2 regions of the Embleya sp. NPDC056575 genome follow, and region 1 is predicted to be linked to the other one. Evidence: predicted binding sites of a transcription regulator. Region 1 holds the regulator's gene; the other holds the start of a gene.

Region 1 (9,103 bases):
TGGTTGCGCTGCCGCGTCGGGGCCTGGCTCGCGGTGCCGAGGACGACGAACTCCCTGGTGCTCACGTACGCCTAACCGGGAGGCCAGCTCAGCCCGCGGCCGCCGAGGAGGTGCGCGTGTACGTGGAAGACGGTCTGGCCGGCGCCGGCGCCGGTGTTGAAGACGATCCGGTAGCCCGAGTCGGCGATGTCCTCGGCGGCCGCGATCACGGCGGCCTCGGCCAGCAGCGCGCCGGCCAGCTCGGGGGCCTCGGCGCCCAGTTCGCCGGCGTTGGCGTAGTGCGCGCGCGGGATGACGAGGATGTGCGTGGGCGCCTGCGGGTTGATGTCGCGGAAGGCCACCACGTCCTTGGTCTCGTGGACGATCGTGGCCGGGACGTCGCCGGCGAGGATCTTGCAGAACAGGCAGTCGGCCTGGGGTTCCCCCGCAGCCATGGGTGCCTCCATCGGGTCCGGGTCGATCACGAGCGGTCGCCGTCGATCGTAGTGGGCCGAACCCCTCGTTCGCGCGGGTCGGCGGGGCGGCTCAGCTCCAGCGGCCGGATCGGGCCAGCAGGACCGAGGCGGCCGAGACGCCCGCCGTGGAGGTGCGCAGTACGGTCGGGCCGAGTCGGTAGGCGGTCGCGCCGACGGCGGTGAACGCGGCCAGTTCGTCCGGGGTGATCCCGCCCTCGGGGCCGACCACCAGAACCAGGTCGCCCTCGCTCGGGACGGCGGCGGTCGCGATCGGCTCGGTGGCCGCCTCGTGCAGGACGCCCGCGAACGAGGCGGCATCGAGCAGCGCGGTCACCTGCCGGGTGCTCATCGGCTCGGTGACCTCGGGCAGGTGCAGCCGACGGGCCTGCTTGCCCGCCTCGCGCGCGGTGGCGCGCCACTTGGCCAGCGCCTTGGCCCCGCGCTCGCCCTTCCACTGGGTGATGCAACGGGCGGCGGTCCAGGGCACGATCACGTCGACGCCGACCTCGGTGGTCGTCTCCACCGCGAGTTCGCCGCGATCGCCCTTGGGCAGTGCCTGGACCACCACGATCCGGGGTGCGGGGGCGGGTTCCTCGGTGCGCGAGTCGACGTCGATGTAGAGCGTGTCCTTGCCCTCGGCGCGGTTGACCGTGCCGTACACGGCCAGTCCGGCGCCGTCGGCGAGAACGATCGGCTCACCGGCCGCGAGCCGGCGCACCGTGACGGCGTGTCGGCCCTCGGCACCGTCCAGGACGACCTGCCGGCCGTGCCGGATCGTGTCGCCGGGGGCGAGGAAGACGGGGGCGCTCAAGCGGATGCCTTTCGGGCTGCGGCCATCTCGTCGACGAGCCGGTGGATCACCTCGGCGGCCGGCTCCTCGCGCGCGAGGCGCCAGCCCTGACCGGCCCACAGGGCCAGGCCGTCGGCCTCGCCGCGCGCGGCGGCGGCCTTGCGGATCGGCGCGACCAGGTGGTGGACGTACGGGTAGACCCCGGGGACCTCGCCCTCGTGCCGGGCGGCGAAGCCGTTGTGCAGCCCCCGCGCCCAGCGGCCGGAGAAGGCGCGGGTGAGCACGCTGCGCTCGAAGGCGGGGTCGCCGAGCGCGGCCTTGTGCGCGGTCGAGGCGACGCTTTCCGGGCCGCGCAGGAAGGCGGTGCCCAGTTGGGCGGCGCCGGCCCCCGCGAGCCGGACCGCCTCGATCTGCCGGCCGGTCATCAGGCCGCCGGCGGCGATCAGCGGGAGGTCGGTCTCGGCGGCGATCAGGGTGAGCAGTGTGAGCAGGCCGTACGGGGCGGGGGCGGCGGGGTTGTCGAAGCTGCCCTGGTGGCCGCCGGCCTCGCCGCCTTGGACACACAGCGCGTCGACGCCGTGCGCGACGGCGAGCCGGGCCTCCTCGGGGGTGGTGACGGTGGCGACGGTAAGCGTCCCGGCCGCCCGCAGCGCGGCCACCGCCTCGATGTCGGGCAGGCCGAAGGTGAAGCTCACCACGGGGACGGGGCGGGCCAGGAGGAGGTCGAGCTTGGCGTCCCAGTCGTCGCGCTCGACGCCCGGCGCGGGAGTGCCGACGCTGCCGCCGTAGCGCGCGGCGGCCCGGGCCAAGGAGCGGGCATAGCGCGCGGTGAGCTCGTCCTCGGCGCGGGTGGGCGGCGGCTGCGGCATGAACGCGTTGACCCCGAACGGCACGTCACCGACCAGCGAACGCAACTCCTCGATCTCGGCACCCAAGGCCGCGGCCGACCGATACCCGGCCGCCAAGAACCCGAGCCCCCCGGCACGAGCGACCGCCGCCGCCAACGCGGGCCCGCTCGCCCCGGCCATCGGCGCCTGCACGATCGGCAGTTCGGTCAGCCGGGTCGGATCGACGTTCGTCGCCATCATGCTCTCCGTTCCCTCGATCGACGGCACACCCACAACCCACCCAAGCCTAGGCGCCCCCCGAGTCCCCCCGAATCGACTCCCGCCCACGGACCCACCACCCCACCACCACCGGGCGTCTCGATCGCGGCCGGTACACGGACGGGGGACGCGGAGCGGTCGCGCCGCACCTTTGGCCGCGCGGTGCCGGCGCGGGGCTGGTCGGGGTCGGTGACGGGCCGCCGCCGGCGCGCGGGGCTCCGAGACGGAGGGCCCCGGCGAGACGGGCGTTTCACTTGGCGAAAACCGGCCGGCAAAAAGGGCACGCGGGTCGGGCCCTCCGGGATCCTCCCCGACCCGGTCGAGTGCTTTCGGCGCGCGTCGCGCCTTCGGTTGCGCGTGGCCGATCAGAGCCGGTGGTGGCCCGCCGCCGGCGTGCGGGGCTCCGAGCCCCTGGCTTCCGGCGAGACGGGGGCGCTGCTGCGCGGAACCCCGGAGCCCCCGAGCCCCGCGCGCCGGTGGCGGCTCGGTGCACGGTCCTGGTCGGCCTCGGCGTTACGCGGCCGTGGCGTGTCGCGACCTCTTCGCGTGGCCGGGCTCGGTTGTCGGGCGCGGTCGGATGCCGGCCCGTCCGGCGTGTGAGGGCGCTCGCCGCAGGCGGCCCGAGGACGCGGGATCGGGCGCCGGACGCGGCCGGATGCCGCCCGTCCGGCGCCCGGGGACGACGTCACGACGCGCCGCCGCGCCCACCCGCGCCCCCGCCCGCTACCTGCCGTTGAACGCGTCCTTCAGGCGGGAGAACAGGCCCTGCTGGCCCGGCGTGAATTGTCCCGACGGGCGTTCCTCGCCGCGCAGCTTGGCCAGGCGGCGGAGCAGTTCCTCCTGCTCGGGGTCGAGCTTGCTCGGCGTCTGCACCTCGACGTGCACGACCAGGTCGCCTCGGCCGCCGCCGCGCAGGTGGGTGATGCCCCGCCCGTGCAGCGGGATCGATTGGCCCGACTGGGTGCCCGGGCGGATGTCGATCTCCTCCGTGCCGTCCAGCGTCTGCAGCGGCACCTTCGTGCCGAGCGACGCCGCCGTCATCGGGATGGTGACCGTGCAGTGCAGGTCGTCGCCGCGCCGCTGGAAGGTGGCGTGCGCGACCTCGACGATCTCCACGTAGAGATCGCCCGCCGGGCCGCCGCCGGGACCGACCTCGCCCTCGCCCGCGAGTTGGATCCGCGTACCGCTGTCCACGCCCGCCGGGATCTTGACGGTGAGCGTGCGCCGCGCGCGGATGCGGCCGTCGCCCGCGCACTCGGGGCACGGGTGCGGGACCACGGTGCCGAAGCCCTGACATTGCGGACACGGCCGCGACGTCATGACCTGGCCCAGGAACGACTTGGTGACCTGGCTGACCTCGCCCCGCCCGCGGCACATGTCGCAGGTCTGCGCCGTGGTGCCCGGGGCCGCGCCCTCGCCGTTGCACGTGTTGCACGTGACGGCGGTGTCCACCTGGATCTCCCGGGTGGTGCCGAACGCGGCCTCTTCGAGGGTGATCTCGATCCGGATCATCGCGTCCTGGCCGCGGCGTGTGCGCGAGCGCGGTCCGCGCTGGCTGGCCTGGCCGAAGAACGCGTCCATGATGTCGCTGAACCCGAAGCCGGCCTGGCCGAAGCCACCACCGCCCCCGCCGCCCCCGGAGGACAGCGGGTCGCCGCCGAGGTCGTACATCTGACGCTTCTGCGGGTCCGAAAGGACCTCGTAGGCGTTGTTGATCTCCTTGAACCGGTCCTGCGTCTTCGGGTCCGGATTGACGTCCGGGTGCAGCTCCCGAGCGAGCCGGCGGAAGGCCTTCTTGATTTCCTCCGGGGTGGCGTCGCGCCGTACCCCGAGGACCTCGTAGTAATCGGTAGCCAACTCTACGACTCCGCGAGGATCTGTCCGACGTACCGTGCCACGGCGCGCACCGCTCCCATCGTTCCGGGGTAGTCCATCCGGGTCGGCCCGAGCACCCCGAGCTTCGCCAGTGTTTCCTGCCCACTGCCGTATCCGACGGCGACCACCGAGGTCGCGGCCAGTCCTTCGTGCATGTTCTCGTGTCCGATCCGCACGACCATGCCCGGGTCGGTCGCCTCGCCCAACAGCCGCAGCAATACGACGTGTTCCTCGAGTGCTTCCAGGACCGGGCGGATCGTGTTCGGGAAGTCCATGCCGAAACGGGTCAGGTTGGCCGTCCCGGCCAGGACGACCTTCTCTTCCTTGTGCTCGACCAGGGTGTCGAGCAGGGTGGCCAGGATGCCCGCCACGATCGGCCGTTCCTCGGCGGTGAACGGCTCGGCGAGATCCTGGACCAGCAACGGCACATCGGCGAACCGCTTGCCGGTGATGCGGCTGTTCAGCCGCGCCCGGACGTCGGCGAGCAGGTTCTCGCCGACCGGGCCCGGCGTGTCCATCACCCGCTGCTCGACCCGGCCCGTGCTGGTGATCAGCACCAGCATGACCCGGGTGGGCGCGAGGGTGAGCAGCTCGACGTGCCGGATCGTCGAGCGGGTCAGCGAGGGGTATTGCACGACGGCGACCTGATGGGTCAGCTGCGCGAGCAGCCGGACCGTACGGCCCACCACGTCGTCCAGGTCGACCGCGCCGGCCAGGAAGGTCTGGATCGCCCGGCGCTCGGCGCCGGACAGCGGCTTGACGCCCGCGAGGCGGTCGACGAACAGCCGGTAGCCCTTGTCGGTGGGCACCCGGCCGGCGCTGGTGTGGGGCTGCGTGATGTAGCCCTCTTCCTCCAGCGCGGCCATGTCGTTGCGAATGGTGGCCGGGGAGACCCCGAGGTTGTGTCGGTCCGCGAGCGCCTTGGAGCCGACCGGCTCCTGGGTCGCCACGTAGTCCTGCACGATGGCACGCAGCACGTCCTGTTTCCGATCGTCGAGCATGGTGCGCACCTCCCTGACCCGTTCTTCCACCCGTTGCCGTGTCGCGTAGGCGGTGGTTCGTCCCACTGGTTGGCACTCCGTCCCGCCGAGTGCCAGTGTACGGGTCACCCGATCCGGACCGTACCCCTGCGTCCGTGCCAAGGTTGACGCATGCTACGCGCCGAACAGCCGAAACACGCCACGTGGGAGCCGATCGGGCCGGGCGTACTGCGTCGTCGTTTGCCCGGCCTCGAACTGAATGTGGCGGTCGTCACGGGGCGGGACGGCGTCCTGCTCGTGGACACCGGTTCGCACGACCACGAGGCCGCCGACATCCTGGCCTCGCTGGCCCGCGAACTGCCCGGGCACGGATTGCCCGACCGGGTGGTCGCGGTGGTGAACACCCACGGTCACTTCGACCACTGCTACGGCAACGACGAGGTGCTGCGCGCCTTCCCCGACGCGGAGGTCTGGGGACACGCGGACCTGCCGCGGTATCTGGAGCGGTGGGCCGAGGCCGGGCGGGCGAGCGGCGTCGCGCACGGGTTCGACCCGGAGCTGATGCGCGCGGCGCGGATCGTGCCGCCGACCCGCCCGGTGTCCGCGGGCACGCCGGTGACGGTGGACCTGGGCGGGCGCGAGGTGGTGCTGTTCGCGCCCGGTCGTGGGCACACCGACCACGACGTGGTCGTCCACGTACCGGACTGCGGCGTGCTGATCGCCGGGGACATGGTGGAGGAGAGCGGGCCGCCGGTCTTCGGCTCGGACGCCTTCGCCGCCGAGTGGAGCGATTCGCTGGCCCGGGTGCGGGCGTTGGACGCGAGTGTCTGGCTGCCCGGACACGGCGCGGTGGTCGACGAGGAGTTCGTGATCCGGCAGAACCGTTGGCTGGCCGAGGTGGCCGCCGGGCGCGTCGTACCGGACTGACGTACCGTCACCCGGTTAGCGTCGTGGTCATGCGCAGCTATGGACCCGAGTCGCTGATCCCGGGACGGAAGAAGGACAAGCCCGTCCCGGAGGTCGCGGCCGAACGCGATCTGGTGGTGGAGGAGGCGTCCACCGGCTTCTGCGGCGCGGTGGTCCGGGTGGAGAGGACCCCCGAGGGCTTCACCGTCACGCTGGAGGATCGGCACGGGCGGCTGCGGGTGTTCCCGATGGATCCGCGCGGGTTCCTGATCGACGGCGAGGTGGTCACCCTGGTCCGACCGACCGCTCCCGGTCCGGCCCGTGTCCCGGGGCGCACCGCGTCGGGCTCGATCGCGGTACAGGGCGCCCGGGCCCGGGTCGCGCGCGCCGGGCGGATCTACGTCGAGGGCCGCCACGACGCCGAGTTGGTCGAGCGGGTGTGGGGCGACGACCTGCGGATCGAGGGCGTGGTCGTGGAGTATCTGGAGGGCGTCGACGATCTCCCGGACGTGGTCCGCGAGTTCGCGCCGGGCCCGGGTCGCCGCCTGGGCGTGCTGGTCGACCACCTGGTGCCCGGTTCCAAGGAGAGCCGGATCGCGGGCCGGGTGAGCGGCGACCACGTGCTCGTGGTGGGACACCCCTATATCGACGTCTGGCAGGCGGTACGCCCCGCCTCCGTCGGCATCGCGGCCTGGCCGGACGTCCCGCGCGGCGTCCCGTGGAAGGAGGGCGTCTGCGCGGCCCTCGGCTGGCCGGTGAACCCGCCCGCGGCCTGGCGCCGCGTCCTCGCGGCGGTCGACTCGTACCGCGACCTGGAACCGGCCCTGCTCGGGCGGGTCGAGGAACTCATCGACTTCGTGACGGCGCCGCCCGAGGGGTGAGGCCCCGGTCGACGCGATGGCCGGCCTCGCCGCGCCACCCGCGGCGCTACCGTACGGCGATGGCGCAGGAAGAGATCACCCTCGTATTGCCGGACTCGGCCGGACCCAAGTATCGGATGTTCGGCGCCTTCGACACCACGTTCGTCCGGTCCGCCCGCTCGGGTGACGGGGCGGCCCGGGAGACGCGCAAGGACTTCGCCGACCCGGCCGCCGCCGTGATCGCGCTGCGCCGGGAGGTGGGCAAGGCGATGCGCGCCGGGTTCGTGCGACTGGGCGGGGCCGAGGATCCGGTGGTGCTGGAGTTCATGCCGCCGGGCAAGACCTCTTCCCGGGCCATGGACCTGCATCCGGACGGCCGCACCGTGCTGATCGCCTACGACGGCGCGATCCGGCTCGTGGACGTGGCGACCGGGGTCCGCCGCACGGTGCACGCGGTGCCCGCGGCCGAGCGGCTGACCGGCATCGACACCGCGCTGTTCGACGCGACCGGATCGGCAGTGGTCTACACCGTCGGCGGCTCGACCCGGCGACTGGACCTGGGCACGCTGCACGAGGAACCGCTGGCGGATTACCGGCAGTTCGAGAACGCCCTGTTCAATCCGCACACCGTGCAGCCGGCCTGGGACGCGGCCCGGCGCCGCCTGGTGGTCTTCGACGCCGACGACCGGGTGCGTGTCCTGGACGCGGCCGGCGCCCCGGTCTGCGAGGTGTCCACCCGATCGCCGACCACCGAGTGCCGGGGCGCCGCGCTGTCCCCTTCGGGTCGGCTGCTCGCGGTGTGGCGGGTCAGTCGCGGGCTGGTGTACGGGCACCGCGACGCGAGCGCCGATCCGACCAACGAGGTCGAGGTGTGGGACGTGGACGCCGGCCGCCCGGTCGCGCGGGTGCCGCTGGAGTGGGAGATCGGCGACCTCGGCTTCGACCCGAGCGAGACGCTGCTCCTGGTCAACCGGGGCCGGGTGCACGGGCCGTTCGCGATCTCGATCGACACCGGCGAGCCGGCCTGGCACCTGGCCGATCCGCACCACCCGAACGGTTGGGCGACCTGTTACGCGTGGGCCTACTCGCCGGACGGCAGGCGGATCGCGGTGGGCGGTCATCGTACGAGCGCCCTGCGCGTATACGACGCGGATCTGCGCGAGCGCGACGCCGTCGCCCTCCCCGGCCACGACGAACAACGTGTCCGCCGCCTGGCCTTCTCCGCCGACGGCACCCTCCTGGCCACCGGCGGCGACTTCGGCCGAGTCTTCGTCCGCCGGGTGTAGGACATCCTCCCGGGCGCGCCGAACAACCCGTCGGCTTCGGCACGGCGTCACTCGAACGGTGACGCCCGGACCATGGTTCGTCAGACGAACCTGCTGGTGCTCAACGTCATCGAGAACGGCGCGGGAAGATCGATCTGCTTGCCGAAGGGACCGGTGTGACCCTCCAGGTAGTCGTCACCCTTCGGCGTCAGGAAGAGCGTGACCTTGCTCTGCTCTCGATCCACCAGCAGGTACAGCGGGATGCCGCTGCGGGCATAGGCCCGTCGCTTCTGTTCACGATCGAAGCCGGCGCGATACGACGTCACCTCCAGGACCAGGGCAACCCCGGCGCACGGCATCCACGATTCGGCGTCCAGGAACAGGTCCAGATCCTCGGGCGCGAACGTGCCGTCCGGGATGACGTGGTTGCGGGCGAGTCCCCCACCGGCGGCCACCACCAATCCCTTGCCGCCGGAGAAATCCATCGGCACGGCCGATCGGCTCAGGATCTGGCGAACCACCGCACTGATGATGCGCTCGTGATTCCCCATCGGCGGTGGTGTCACGACGATGTCCCCCTCGATGAACTCGGCGCGGAAGCCCAAGGGGGTGTCCAACGCCAGGAAGCCGTCGAGCATGACGTCTTCCTGCGCGGGGATCTCGTGTGCCATGACAGACATTCTCAACCCCTTCCGTAGTCGAGGCGAGCATAGGGACGCGTCGTGCGGGTGATCCGAACGTTTTCGCTCGGGTCACCCGCACGGGTGAACGACTACGTGAAGCGGCGCTACGGGGTCTTCGCCGAGGCCGACAGGGCGGCGATGGTGTCGTCGGTGCAGTCCGCCCAGAACGTGCCGACGACCTCT
Region 2 (9,103 bases), on a different contig from region 1:
GACGCCGCGCTCGCGCAGCAGGGCCTTGAGCCGCTTGAGGTTGAACGGCAACACGTCGGTGATCTCGTACACGCTCGCGAACGCGGTGTGCACCAGCCGGTCCGAGGTCAGGTAGGCGATCGTCTCGTCCACCAGGTTGCCGTCCACCAACTCGCCGACCTCGGACACCAGATGGGCCCGGATCACCGCGCCGTCCGGCTCGTAGAGGTAGCGGCGCACCGGGCCCACCGGCGCCTGCCGCACGACCCCCGAGGTCAGCTCGGCGCCGCCGGGCAGCAGGGTGGCACGCAGGCCGGTTCGGGCGAGCCCGCCCCACCACAACACCGCCTCCTTGACGTCGCCGCGGTCGGAGACCCACTCCGCCTCCATGCCGGCGGGCACGATCTCGTGCGGGATGCCGGGGGCCACCTTGGCCGCGCCGGCGGGGACGCGGGCGGCGAGGGTGGTCAGGAACGAGAAGGGCGGCGCGTACGACTCGGGATCGAAGGTGCGGCCGCGGGCGGTGCGCCGGGCCGGGTCGATCAGCGCCGCGTCGTAGCCGGACGGATCCACCGCGGTCGCGTCCGCGCACTCGACCGTGATCAGGTCGGCCAGGCCCAGCGCGTCCGCGTTGGCCCGGGCCACCGCGCAGGTCGGCGGATCGAGGTCGACCGCGTGCACCGCGATCCCGGCGCGGGCCAGCGCGAGCGCGTCGCCGCCGATGCCGCAGCACAGGTCGATCGCCCGGCGGACGCCGGCCGCGGCCAGCCGGGCGGCCCGGTGGTCGGCCACCGAGGTCCGGGTGGACTGCTCCAGGCCGTTGGACGTGAAGAACATCCGGTCCGCGTCCGCCCCGAACTTGGCCCGGCCGCGCTGCCGCAACCGGGACTGGGTGAGCGCGGCGGCGATCAACTCCGGCGGATGTTCTCGACGCAACCGGGTGGCCAGCGACAACTCGTCCGCGGCGTCGTGATCGGCCAGCAGGTCGAGCAGGGAGCGGCCCTCGCCGGTCCGCAGCGTGGCGAGGGCTTCGATGGCGTCGGTGTGCACCCGGCCATTCTCGCCGAGCGCCCGGCCCCATCGATCCGCGACCCATCGGCATGAAGCCGACCCCATCGATCCGCGGCCCATCGGTATGAAGAACGCTCGCGACGCGCTGAATCTGGCACTCTGGTTGACGGAGTGCTAACCGCCACCTAGTGTCTGTGCTGGCACTCTCCCCATGAGTGTGCCAGTGCGATACGAGCAGGTCCGGCACCCGCGACGACGGATCTGTCCCATTCGCCGACAGACATTTTTCCGTGAGATCTCCGAAGGGGGAGGTCGCATCGTGACGACCGCCAACACCAAGGTTGCCATCAAGCCGCTCGAGGACCGCATCGTGGTTCAGACGCTTGAGGCCGAGCAGACCACCGCGTCGGGTCTCGTGATCCCGGACACCGCCAAGGAGAAGCCCCAGGAGGGCGTCGTCCTGGCCGTGGGCCCGGGTCGTTTCGAGGACGGTCAGCGTCTGCCGCTCGACGTCGCCGTCGGTGACACCGTGCTGTACAGCAAGTACGGCGGCACCGAGGTGAAGTACAACGGCGAGGAATACCTCGTTCTCTCGGCCCGCGACGTGCTCGCGATCATCGAGAAGTGACATCGCGCTGACGCGCCGGAACCGGTGACGGTTCGACGACCCCGCCCCGGATCGCCCTGCCCTCGCGGCCGGTGGACCCGGGGCGGAGTCGGTTGTACGACGTCGAAAAGCAACCTTTAAGGACGAAGACCCTCATGGCGAAGATCCTCCAGTTCGACGAGAAGGCCCGGCGGTCGCTGGAGCGCGGCGTCAACGCGCTGGCCGACACCGTCAAGGTCACGCTCGGCCCCAAGGGCCGCAACGTCGTGATCGACAAGAAGTTCGGTGCCCCGACCATCACCAACGACGGCGTGACCATCGCCCGTGAGGTGGAGCTCGAGGACGCGTACGAGAACCTTGGCGCGCAGCTCGCCAAGGAGGTCGCGACCAAGACCAACGACATCGCGGGTGACGGCACCACCACCGCGACGGTGCTCGCCCAGGCGCTGGTGCGCGAGGGTCTGCGCAACGTGGCCGCCGGCGCGGCCCCGATGGACCTGAAGAAGGGCATCGACCTCGCCGTCGCCGCCGTGTCCGAGCAGCTGCTCGGGACCGCCCGCGCGATCGACGGCAAGGAGGACATCGCCGCCGTCGCCGCGCTGTCCGCCCAGGACAAGCAGATCGGCGAGCTGATCGCCGAGGCCATGGACAAGGTCGGCAAGGACGGTGTGATCACCGTCGAGGAGTCCCAGACCATGGGTCTGGAACTGGAGTTCGCCGAGGGCCTTCAGTTCGACAAGGGCTACCTGTCGCCGTACATGGTCACCGACCAGGAGCGTATGGAGGCCGTCCTCGACGACCCGTACATCCTGATCCACCAGGGCAAGATCTCGGCCATCGCCGAGCTGCTGCCGCTGCTGGAGAAGATCATCCAGGCCGGCGCCTCGAAGCCGCTGCTGATCGTGGCCGAGGACGTGGACGGCGAGGCGCTGTCCACCCTGGTCGTGAACAAGATCCGCGGCACCTTCAACGCGGTCGCGGTCAAGGCCCCGGGCTTCGGCGACCGCCGCAAGGCGATGCTGGAGGACATGGCGATCCTGACCGGCGGTCAGGTCATCGCCCCCGAGGTCGGTCTCAAGCTCGACCAGGTCGGCCTGGAGGTGCTGGGCAGCGCTCGTCGCATCACCATCACCAAGGACGCCACCACCCTGGTGGACGGCGCCGGCGACGGCGCCGCGATCGCCGACCGCGTCAAGCAGATCAAGCGTGAGATCGAGTCCACGGACTCCGACTGGGACCGCGAGAAGCTGCAGGAGCGGCTCGCGAAGCTGGCCGGCGGCGTGTGCGTGATCCGCGTGGGCGCGGCCACCGAGGTCGAGCTCAAGGAGAAGAAGCACCGTCTCGAGGACGCGGTCTCCGCGACCCGCGCGGCCATCGAGGAGGGCATCGTCGCCGGCGGCGGCACCGCCCTGGTGCACGCGGCGTCGGTGCTCGCGGAGAACCTGGGCCAGAGCGGCGACATCGCGACCGGTGTCTCGGTCGTGCGTCGCGCCGTGGTCGAGCCGCTGCGCTGGATCGCCGAGAACGCGGGCCTCGAGGGCTACGTGATCGTCAACAAGGTGCAGGAGCTCGGTGTCGGGCACGGCTTCAACGCCGCGACCGGCGAGTACGGCAACCTGGTCGACTCGGGCGTCATCGACCCGGTCAAGGTGACCCGCTCCGCGCTGCAAAACGCCGCGTCGATCGCGTCGCTGCTGCTCACGACCGAGACCCTGGTCGTCGAGAAGCCGGCCGAGGAAGAGCCCGCCGGGCACAGCCACGGCGGCCACGGCCACGCGCACTAGTTCCACGCGCATCGGTTCCGCGCGCCCGGGTTCCCCGCGCACCGGTTCCACCCCGCACGTCCCCGACGGGCCCGACCGCATCCCCGCGGTCGGGCCCGTCGGCCTTTTCGCCGCCGGCCCGATCTGCGAGAGTGCCCGGAGCCCGACAGCTGACGGACCGTCAGCTGTCGGGTGGGGTCGATCCGTCGAGCAGCACGAAGGAGACACATGGGTACCTACGCGATCACCGGCGCGGCCTCCGGCCTGGGCGCCGCGACCAAGGCCCGGCTGGAGGCGGACGGGCACCGGGTGATCGGCGTCGACCTGCGCGACGCCGACGTCACCGTGGACCTGGGCACGGCCGCGGGTCGGACCGAGGCGATCACGCGGGTCACCGAGCTGTCCGGCGGCGTGCTCGACGGCTTCGTGCCGTTTGCGGGCCTGGCCGCGGCCACCGGTCGGTCGGGCGCCCTGCTGGTGTCGGTGAACTACTTCGGCGCGATCGTGCTCCTGGAGGGGCTGCGTCCGCTGCTCGCCGCGGGCGAGGGCGCCTCGGTCGTGCTGATCAGCTCGAACTCCACGACGGCGCAGCCGAACTGGCCGGTCGAGGTGGCCGATTCGTGCCTGGCCGGGGACGAGGCGGGGGCGAGCGCGGCGGCCGAGGCGTTCGGCGAGTTCGCGGCGCTGCAGGCATACCCCGCGACCAAGGCGGCGCTCGCCTGGTACGCCCGTACCCGGTGCGCCGAGTACATCGCCGACGGTATCCGGCTCAACGCGATCGCGCCGGGCCTGATCGAGACCCCGATGACGGCCGAGGGCCGCAGGGACCCGCTGACCGCCGAGGGCATGGAGATGTTCCTGAACACCATCCCGGCCGGTCGCGGCGGCCGGCCCGAGGAGATCGCCGCGCTGGTGGCGTTCCTGCTCGGCGGCGAGTCGAGCTTCTTCGTCGGCTCCGTGGTCTTCTGCGACGGCGGCACGGACGCCTCCTTCCGGGGCAGGGACTGGCCGAAGGTGTGGGAGATGGACGTGTCCGCCTTCCAATAACGGGCCGTACCCTTCCGCGTGTCCCGTGCCGACACGTGTCGCGCGACTGGCCCGTGTCGACGTTCGGCGGCCCGCCCCCTGGCTCGGGGGCGGGCCGCCGGACGTTTCACGATGGTGTTGTCGGGCTCCGCCGTCGGGGCGGGAGGCGAGGCGTGGGCGCCCGAGAGGGTGACGCGTGAAGGTCGTGGAGGTCAGTGCGTCACGGACGCGCCGCTCGCCGCGGCCGCCCGTTCCGCGGCGACCCCGTGCCGGCGGTCGCTGTCGAGTTCGACCCGTTCGTCCTCGGTGAGCCCGCCCCATACGCCATACGGCTCGCGCACCTTGAGCGCGTGCGTGGCGCACTGGCGACGGACCGGGCACCGCATGCAGACTTCCTTGGCCGAGGCCTCCCGGGCGACCCTGGCGGCGCCTCGCTCGCCTTCGGGATGGAAGAACAGTGCGCTGTCGACTCCGCGACAGGCTGCCGACAGCTGCCAGTCCCACAGATCGGCGTTGGGGCCGGGGAGTCGCGAGAAATCAGCCATGACTCGTCCCTCTTGCTTATCGCGTACGAGTGATCGGTGAGCAGGGATGCCACCTCTGGTGCGGACCGTGCAGAACAGTCGTGATCAAGCGATCAGAAGTAGGTGCGACTGTGTCACGAAATGATCAGTTCCAATCCTAATTCCCACTTATGCATCCAATCCCGAAAAAATTACCCAGGGTGGGGTCTATGGCGGGTGTATCGGGTGAATCGTGATGATGTGGTGCGAATGGGTGTGGTGTGGGTGGAGGGGCGTTCGAGGAGCGGGGAGTGGGGAGTGGGGGACAGGGGGTGGGTGTGCGGGGCGGTCGCCGGGTGGGGTGGGGCGGCCGGGCTTCACCCTCGCGTGTCCTTCGGGACGGTCGCCTCGTTGTGGTGGCGGCGGAGCGGAACTCCCCCCGTAACCCTTTCGAGTGATGCTCGTTGGGGTGGGTGAAGCGGTTGGCGACGAGGGCGGTCGGGGCTGGATCCCGAGCCACCGATCCTCGGGGCCGCCGCAAAGGAAACGGTACGTACAGGCGTGGAGGCTCAACGTGACGCGGATCCACTGCGGAGGCCGGCGATGACGACCGTCCTGGTCTGCGACGATTCCCCGCTGGTTCGGGAGACCCTGCGGCGGGCGGTGGCCACGGTCCCCGGCGTCGAGAGGGTGACGACGGCCACGAGTGGCGAGGAGGTACTGCGGCGCTGGGGCGCGGAGCGGTCCGACCTCGTCCTCATGGACGTGCGGATGCCCGGGCTCGGCGGCGTCGAGGCGGTACGCCGCCTCCTGGCCGGCGACCCCGGCGCACGGGTGATCATGCTGACGATGGCCGAGGACCTGGACGGGGTGGCCCTCGCGGTCGCCGCCGGGGCTCGGGGATATCTGCACAAGGACGCGTCGCGCGCGGAACTGCGCGCGACCGTCTCCCAGGCGCTCGCCGACCCGACGTGGCGGCTGGCGCCGCGGCGGTTGCGCTCGCCCGACATGGGCGTGGCGCCGACCCTGACGGCACGTGAGATCCAGGTGCTCGAGGGCATGAGCCACGGGCGCAGCAACGCCGAGATCGGGCGCGAGCTGTTCCTGTCGGAGGACACGGTCAAGACCCACGCCCGACGCCTGTTCAAGAAGCTGGGCGCGTCCGACCGGGCGCACGCGGTCGCGCTGGGATTTCGGTGGGGACTCGTGCGATGACGAACGTCCGCGAGGACCTCCCCGACCGCGAGGGCCCGGGGGTTCGTCCGGGCGACCACGGTCGGTGGGGACTTGTGCGATGAGGCGGGTGCCGACGGCCCCCGACGGGCGAGGGCCCGTGCGGTGAATGCCGTTGCCCGGGGGGCCGGATGAGTCCCCCGGGTCGGCATGGCCGTGATTCGGTCGCCGATCCCTGCATACTGAATGGCATGGGTGGGACCCCCGAGCGAATGCCGGACGAGTCGTACGAAGCACACGCGCACGCCGACGACGGCATGCGTGCCGTCGTGGTCCGCGCGGTCCAGGGGGATGTGCAGGCGACCGACGAACTGCTCGCCTACGTCCGACCACTGGTGTTGCGCTACTGCCGGGCCCGGCTCGGCCGGGTCTCCGGCGCCGAGCACGCGGCCGACGACGCCGCGCAGGAGGTGTGCCTGGCGGTGCTCTCCGCGCTGCCGCGATATCGCGACGAGGGGCGCCCGTTCGAGGCGTTCGTGTTCGGTATCGCGGCACACAAGGTGGTCGACGTGCAGCGTGCCGCGATGCGCGGCGCGGTGCCCACCTGCGATCTGCCCGAGGCGGTGGACGACCACCCCGGGCCCGAGGACCAGGTGGTGCGGCGCAGCGACGCCGCGCACGCGCGCGCCCTGCTCGGCAGGCTGCCCGACAACCTGCGCGAGCTGCTCGTGTTGCGGGTCGCGGTCGGGTTGTCCGCCGAGGAGACCGGGCGGGCGATGGGCATGTCGCCCGGTGCGGTGCGGGTCGCCCAACATCGCGCGTTGACCCGCCTTCGGGCGTTGGCGGGCGAGGAGAAGACCGCGTGAGCGGCGGTGGTGTGCGGTTCGGCGGCCGATCCGGCACCGCCGACCTGGGTCTGCTGCGCCAGGACGACGAGCTCGTGGAGCAGCTGCGCCGGCGGCGCCCGCTGCCCGTCCAGGACCGGATCGTCGGCTTGTTCGACGCGCTGCTCGCCGAGGTGGACGGCACCGCCGCGAACCGCCGTCGGGTGGTGCCGGACCGGTGCTGAGGCCGGTGCCGATTCCGGCCGGGAATGGTCGGGGCCGGGTGTGCCGTTGTGCTCACCGTCGGCAAGCGGGCTCGAAGCACCGCGCGGGGCCAGTAGCATGAACCCTCAACCCACCCATCCGCTTGCCGAGAGCGCGTTCTCGTCCTACCCGGCTACCCGGGGACCCCGTTCCTCGCGGGGCCGGCGGAGCGGTCCATCGGAATACCTTCGGAAGGTGTCATGAGTCTCACGGCCGACGGCGTACCCGAGAAGTTCGCGATGCTCGGGCTGACGTACGACGATGTCCTGCTGCTGCCGGGCGCGTCCGACGTCGTGCCGAGCGAGGTGGACACCTCCGCCCGGGTCACCCGCAACATCCGCGTCCGCATCCCGCTGCTCTCGTCGGCGATGGACACCGTCACCGAGGCGCGGATGGCGATCGCCATGGCCCGCCAGGGCGGCGTCGGTGTGCTGCACCGCAACCTGTCGGTGGAGGACCAGGCCGCGCAGGCGGACACGGTCAAGCGGTCCGAGGCCGGCATGGTGCTCGACCCGATCACCATCGGCGCCGACGCCACGCTGCAGGAAGTCGACGCGCTGTGCGCGCGGTTCCGGATCAGCGGCGTCCCGGTCACCGACGACAAGGGCCGACTGCTCGGCATCGTCACCAACCGCGACCTGCGCTTCGAGGTCGACCACTCGCGCCGCGTGCGCGACATCATGACCCCGATGCCGCTGGTCACCGGCAAGGTCGGCACCACCGGCGACCAGGCGATGGAGCTGCTGCGCCGGCACAAGGTGGAGAAGCTGCCGCTGATCGACGACGCCGGCAAGCTGCACGGCCTGATCACGGTCAAGGACTTCGTCAAGAGCGAGCAGTATCCGCACGCGACCAAGGACGCCGACGGCCGGCTCGTGGTCGGCGCCGCGATCGGCACCGGCGACGACAGCTACCTCCGCGCCCAGGCGCTGGTCGAGGCCGGCGTCGACTTCATCGTGGTGGACAGCGCGCACGGCCACCAGCGCAACGTGCTGGAGATGATCGCCAAGGTCAAGGCGAACACCAAGGTCGACGTCATCGGCGGCAACGTGGCCACCCGCGACGGCGCCCAGGCGCTGATCGACGCGGGCGTGGACGGCGTCAAGGTCGGCGTGGGCCCCGGCTCGATCTGCACCACCCGGGTGATCGCCGGCGTCGGCGCGCCCCAGGTCACCGCGATCTACGAGGCGGCGCAGGCGGCGCGGGCGGCGGGCGTGCCGGTGATCGGCGACGGTGGCCTGCAGTACTCCGGCGACATCGCCAAGGCGATCGCGGCGGGCGCGGACACGGTGATGCTGGGCAGCCTGCTCGCGGGTTGCGAGGAGAGCCCCGGCGACCTGATCTTCATCAACGGCAAGCAGTTCAAGTCCTACCGGGGCATGGGCTCGCTCGGCGCGATGCAGTCGCGCGGCCAGGCCAAGTCCTTCTCCAAGGACCGCTACTTCCAGGACGACGTGCTCTCCGAGGACAAGCTCGTCCCCGAGGGCATCGAGGGCCAGGTGCCCTACCGGGGTCCGCTGTCCGCCGTCGCGCACCAGCTGATCGGCGGCCTGCGCGCGTCGATGGGCTACGCCGGCGCCGCGACCGTGGCCGAGCTCCAGGACAAGGGCCGCTTCGTGCGGATCACCTCGGCCGGGCTCAAGGAGTCGCACCCGCACGACATCCACATGACGCAGGAAGCGCCGAACTACCACTCGCGCTAGCGGGCGCCGTGGTATCCGTACTACACCGAGGGGCCCCGTCCGTACGCCGGGCGGGGCCCCTCGCCTGCGTACTCGCCCCGTACCCTGGGATACGGGGATTTTCCCAGCCACCGATTCCAGCAGGAGAGGCGCAACGTGACTGAGGTCGAAATCGGCCGGGGCAAGCGTGGCCGGCGTGCCTATCACTTCGACGACGTCGCCATCGTCCCCAGCCGGCGGACCCGGGACCCCGAAGAGGTCTCGATCGCGT

What was found. Region 1 encodes HrcA, which represses chaperone genes, less so after heat shock. Its sites were predicted from a motif close to TTNGCACTCNGNNNNNCNGAGTGCNAA; they were not measured.
Region 2: groES (co-chaperone GroES) is a predicted target of HrcA. The motif match lies at 1,142-1,168, and genes of this name have one in related genera.

The regions. Positions count from the first base shown of each region.
Region 1 covers NZ_JBHTVA010000064.1:15,795-24,897, reverse strand. Annotated here, with positions in the region: gene ACFRCG_RS36965 (ribonuclease Z) at 1-65, opposite strand, end outside; gene ACFRCG_RS36960 (histidine triad nucleotide-binding protein) at 72-434, opposite strand; gene ACFRCG_RS36955 (16S rRNA (uracil(1498)-N(3))-methyltransferase) at 526-1,266, opposite strand; gene ACFRCG_RS36950 (NAD(P)H-dependent flavin oxidoreductase) at 1,263-2,333, opposite strand; gene dnaJ (molecular chaperone DnaJ) at 3,075-4,208, opposite strand; gene hrcA (heat-inducible transcriptional repressor HrcA) at 4,211-5,227, opposite strand; gene ACFRCG_RS36935 (MBL fold metallo-hydrolase) at 5,378-6,133, shown strand; gene ACFRCG_RS36930 (DUF3097 domain-containing protein) at 6,163-6,993, shown strand; gene ACFRCG_RS36925 (WD40 repeat domain-containing protein) at 7,053-8,258, shown strand; gene ACFRCG_RS36920 (Uma2 family endonuclease) at 8,339-8,908, opposite strand; gene ACFRCG_RS36915 (phenylalanine 4-monooxygenase) at 9,025-9,103, opposite strand, start outside.
Region 2 covers NZ_JBHTVA010000096.1:14,004-23,106, forward strand. Annotated here, with positions in the region: gene ACFRCG_RS43710 (methyltransferase domain-containing protein) at 1-1,029, opposite strand, end outside; gene groES (co-chaperone GroES) at 1,310-1,618, shown strand; gene groL (chaperonin GroEL) at 1,753-3,381, shown strand; gene ACFRCG_RS43725 (SDR family oxidoreductase) at 3,589-4,407, shown strand; gene ACFRCG_RS43730 (WhiB family transcriptional regulator) at 4,599-4,931, opposite strand; gene ACFRCG_RS43735 (response regulator transcription factor) at 5,493-6,104, shown strand; gene shbA (RNA polymerase sigma factor ShbA) at 6,335-6,928, shown strand; gene ACFRCG_RS43745 (hypothetical protein) at 6,925-7,131, shown strand; gene guaB (IMP dehydrogenase) at 7,351-8,853, shown strand; gene ACFRCG_RS43755 (GuaB3 family IMP dehydrogenase-related protein) at 8,989-9,103, shown strand, end outside.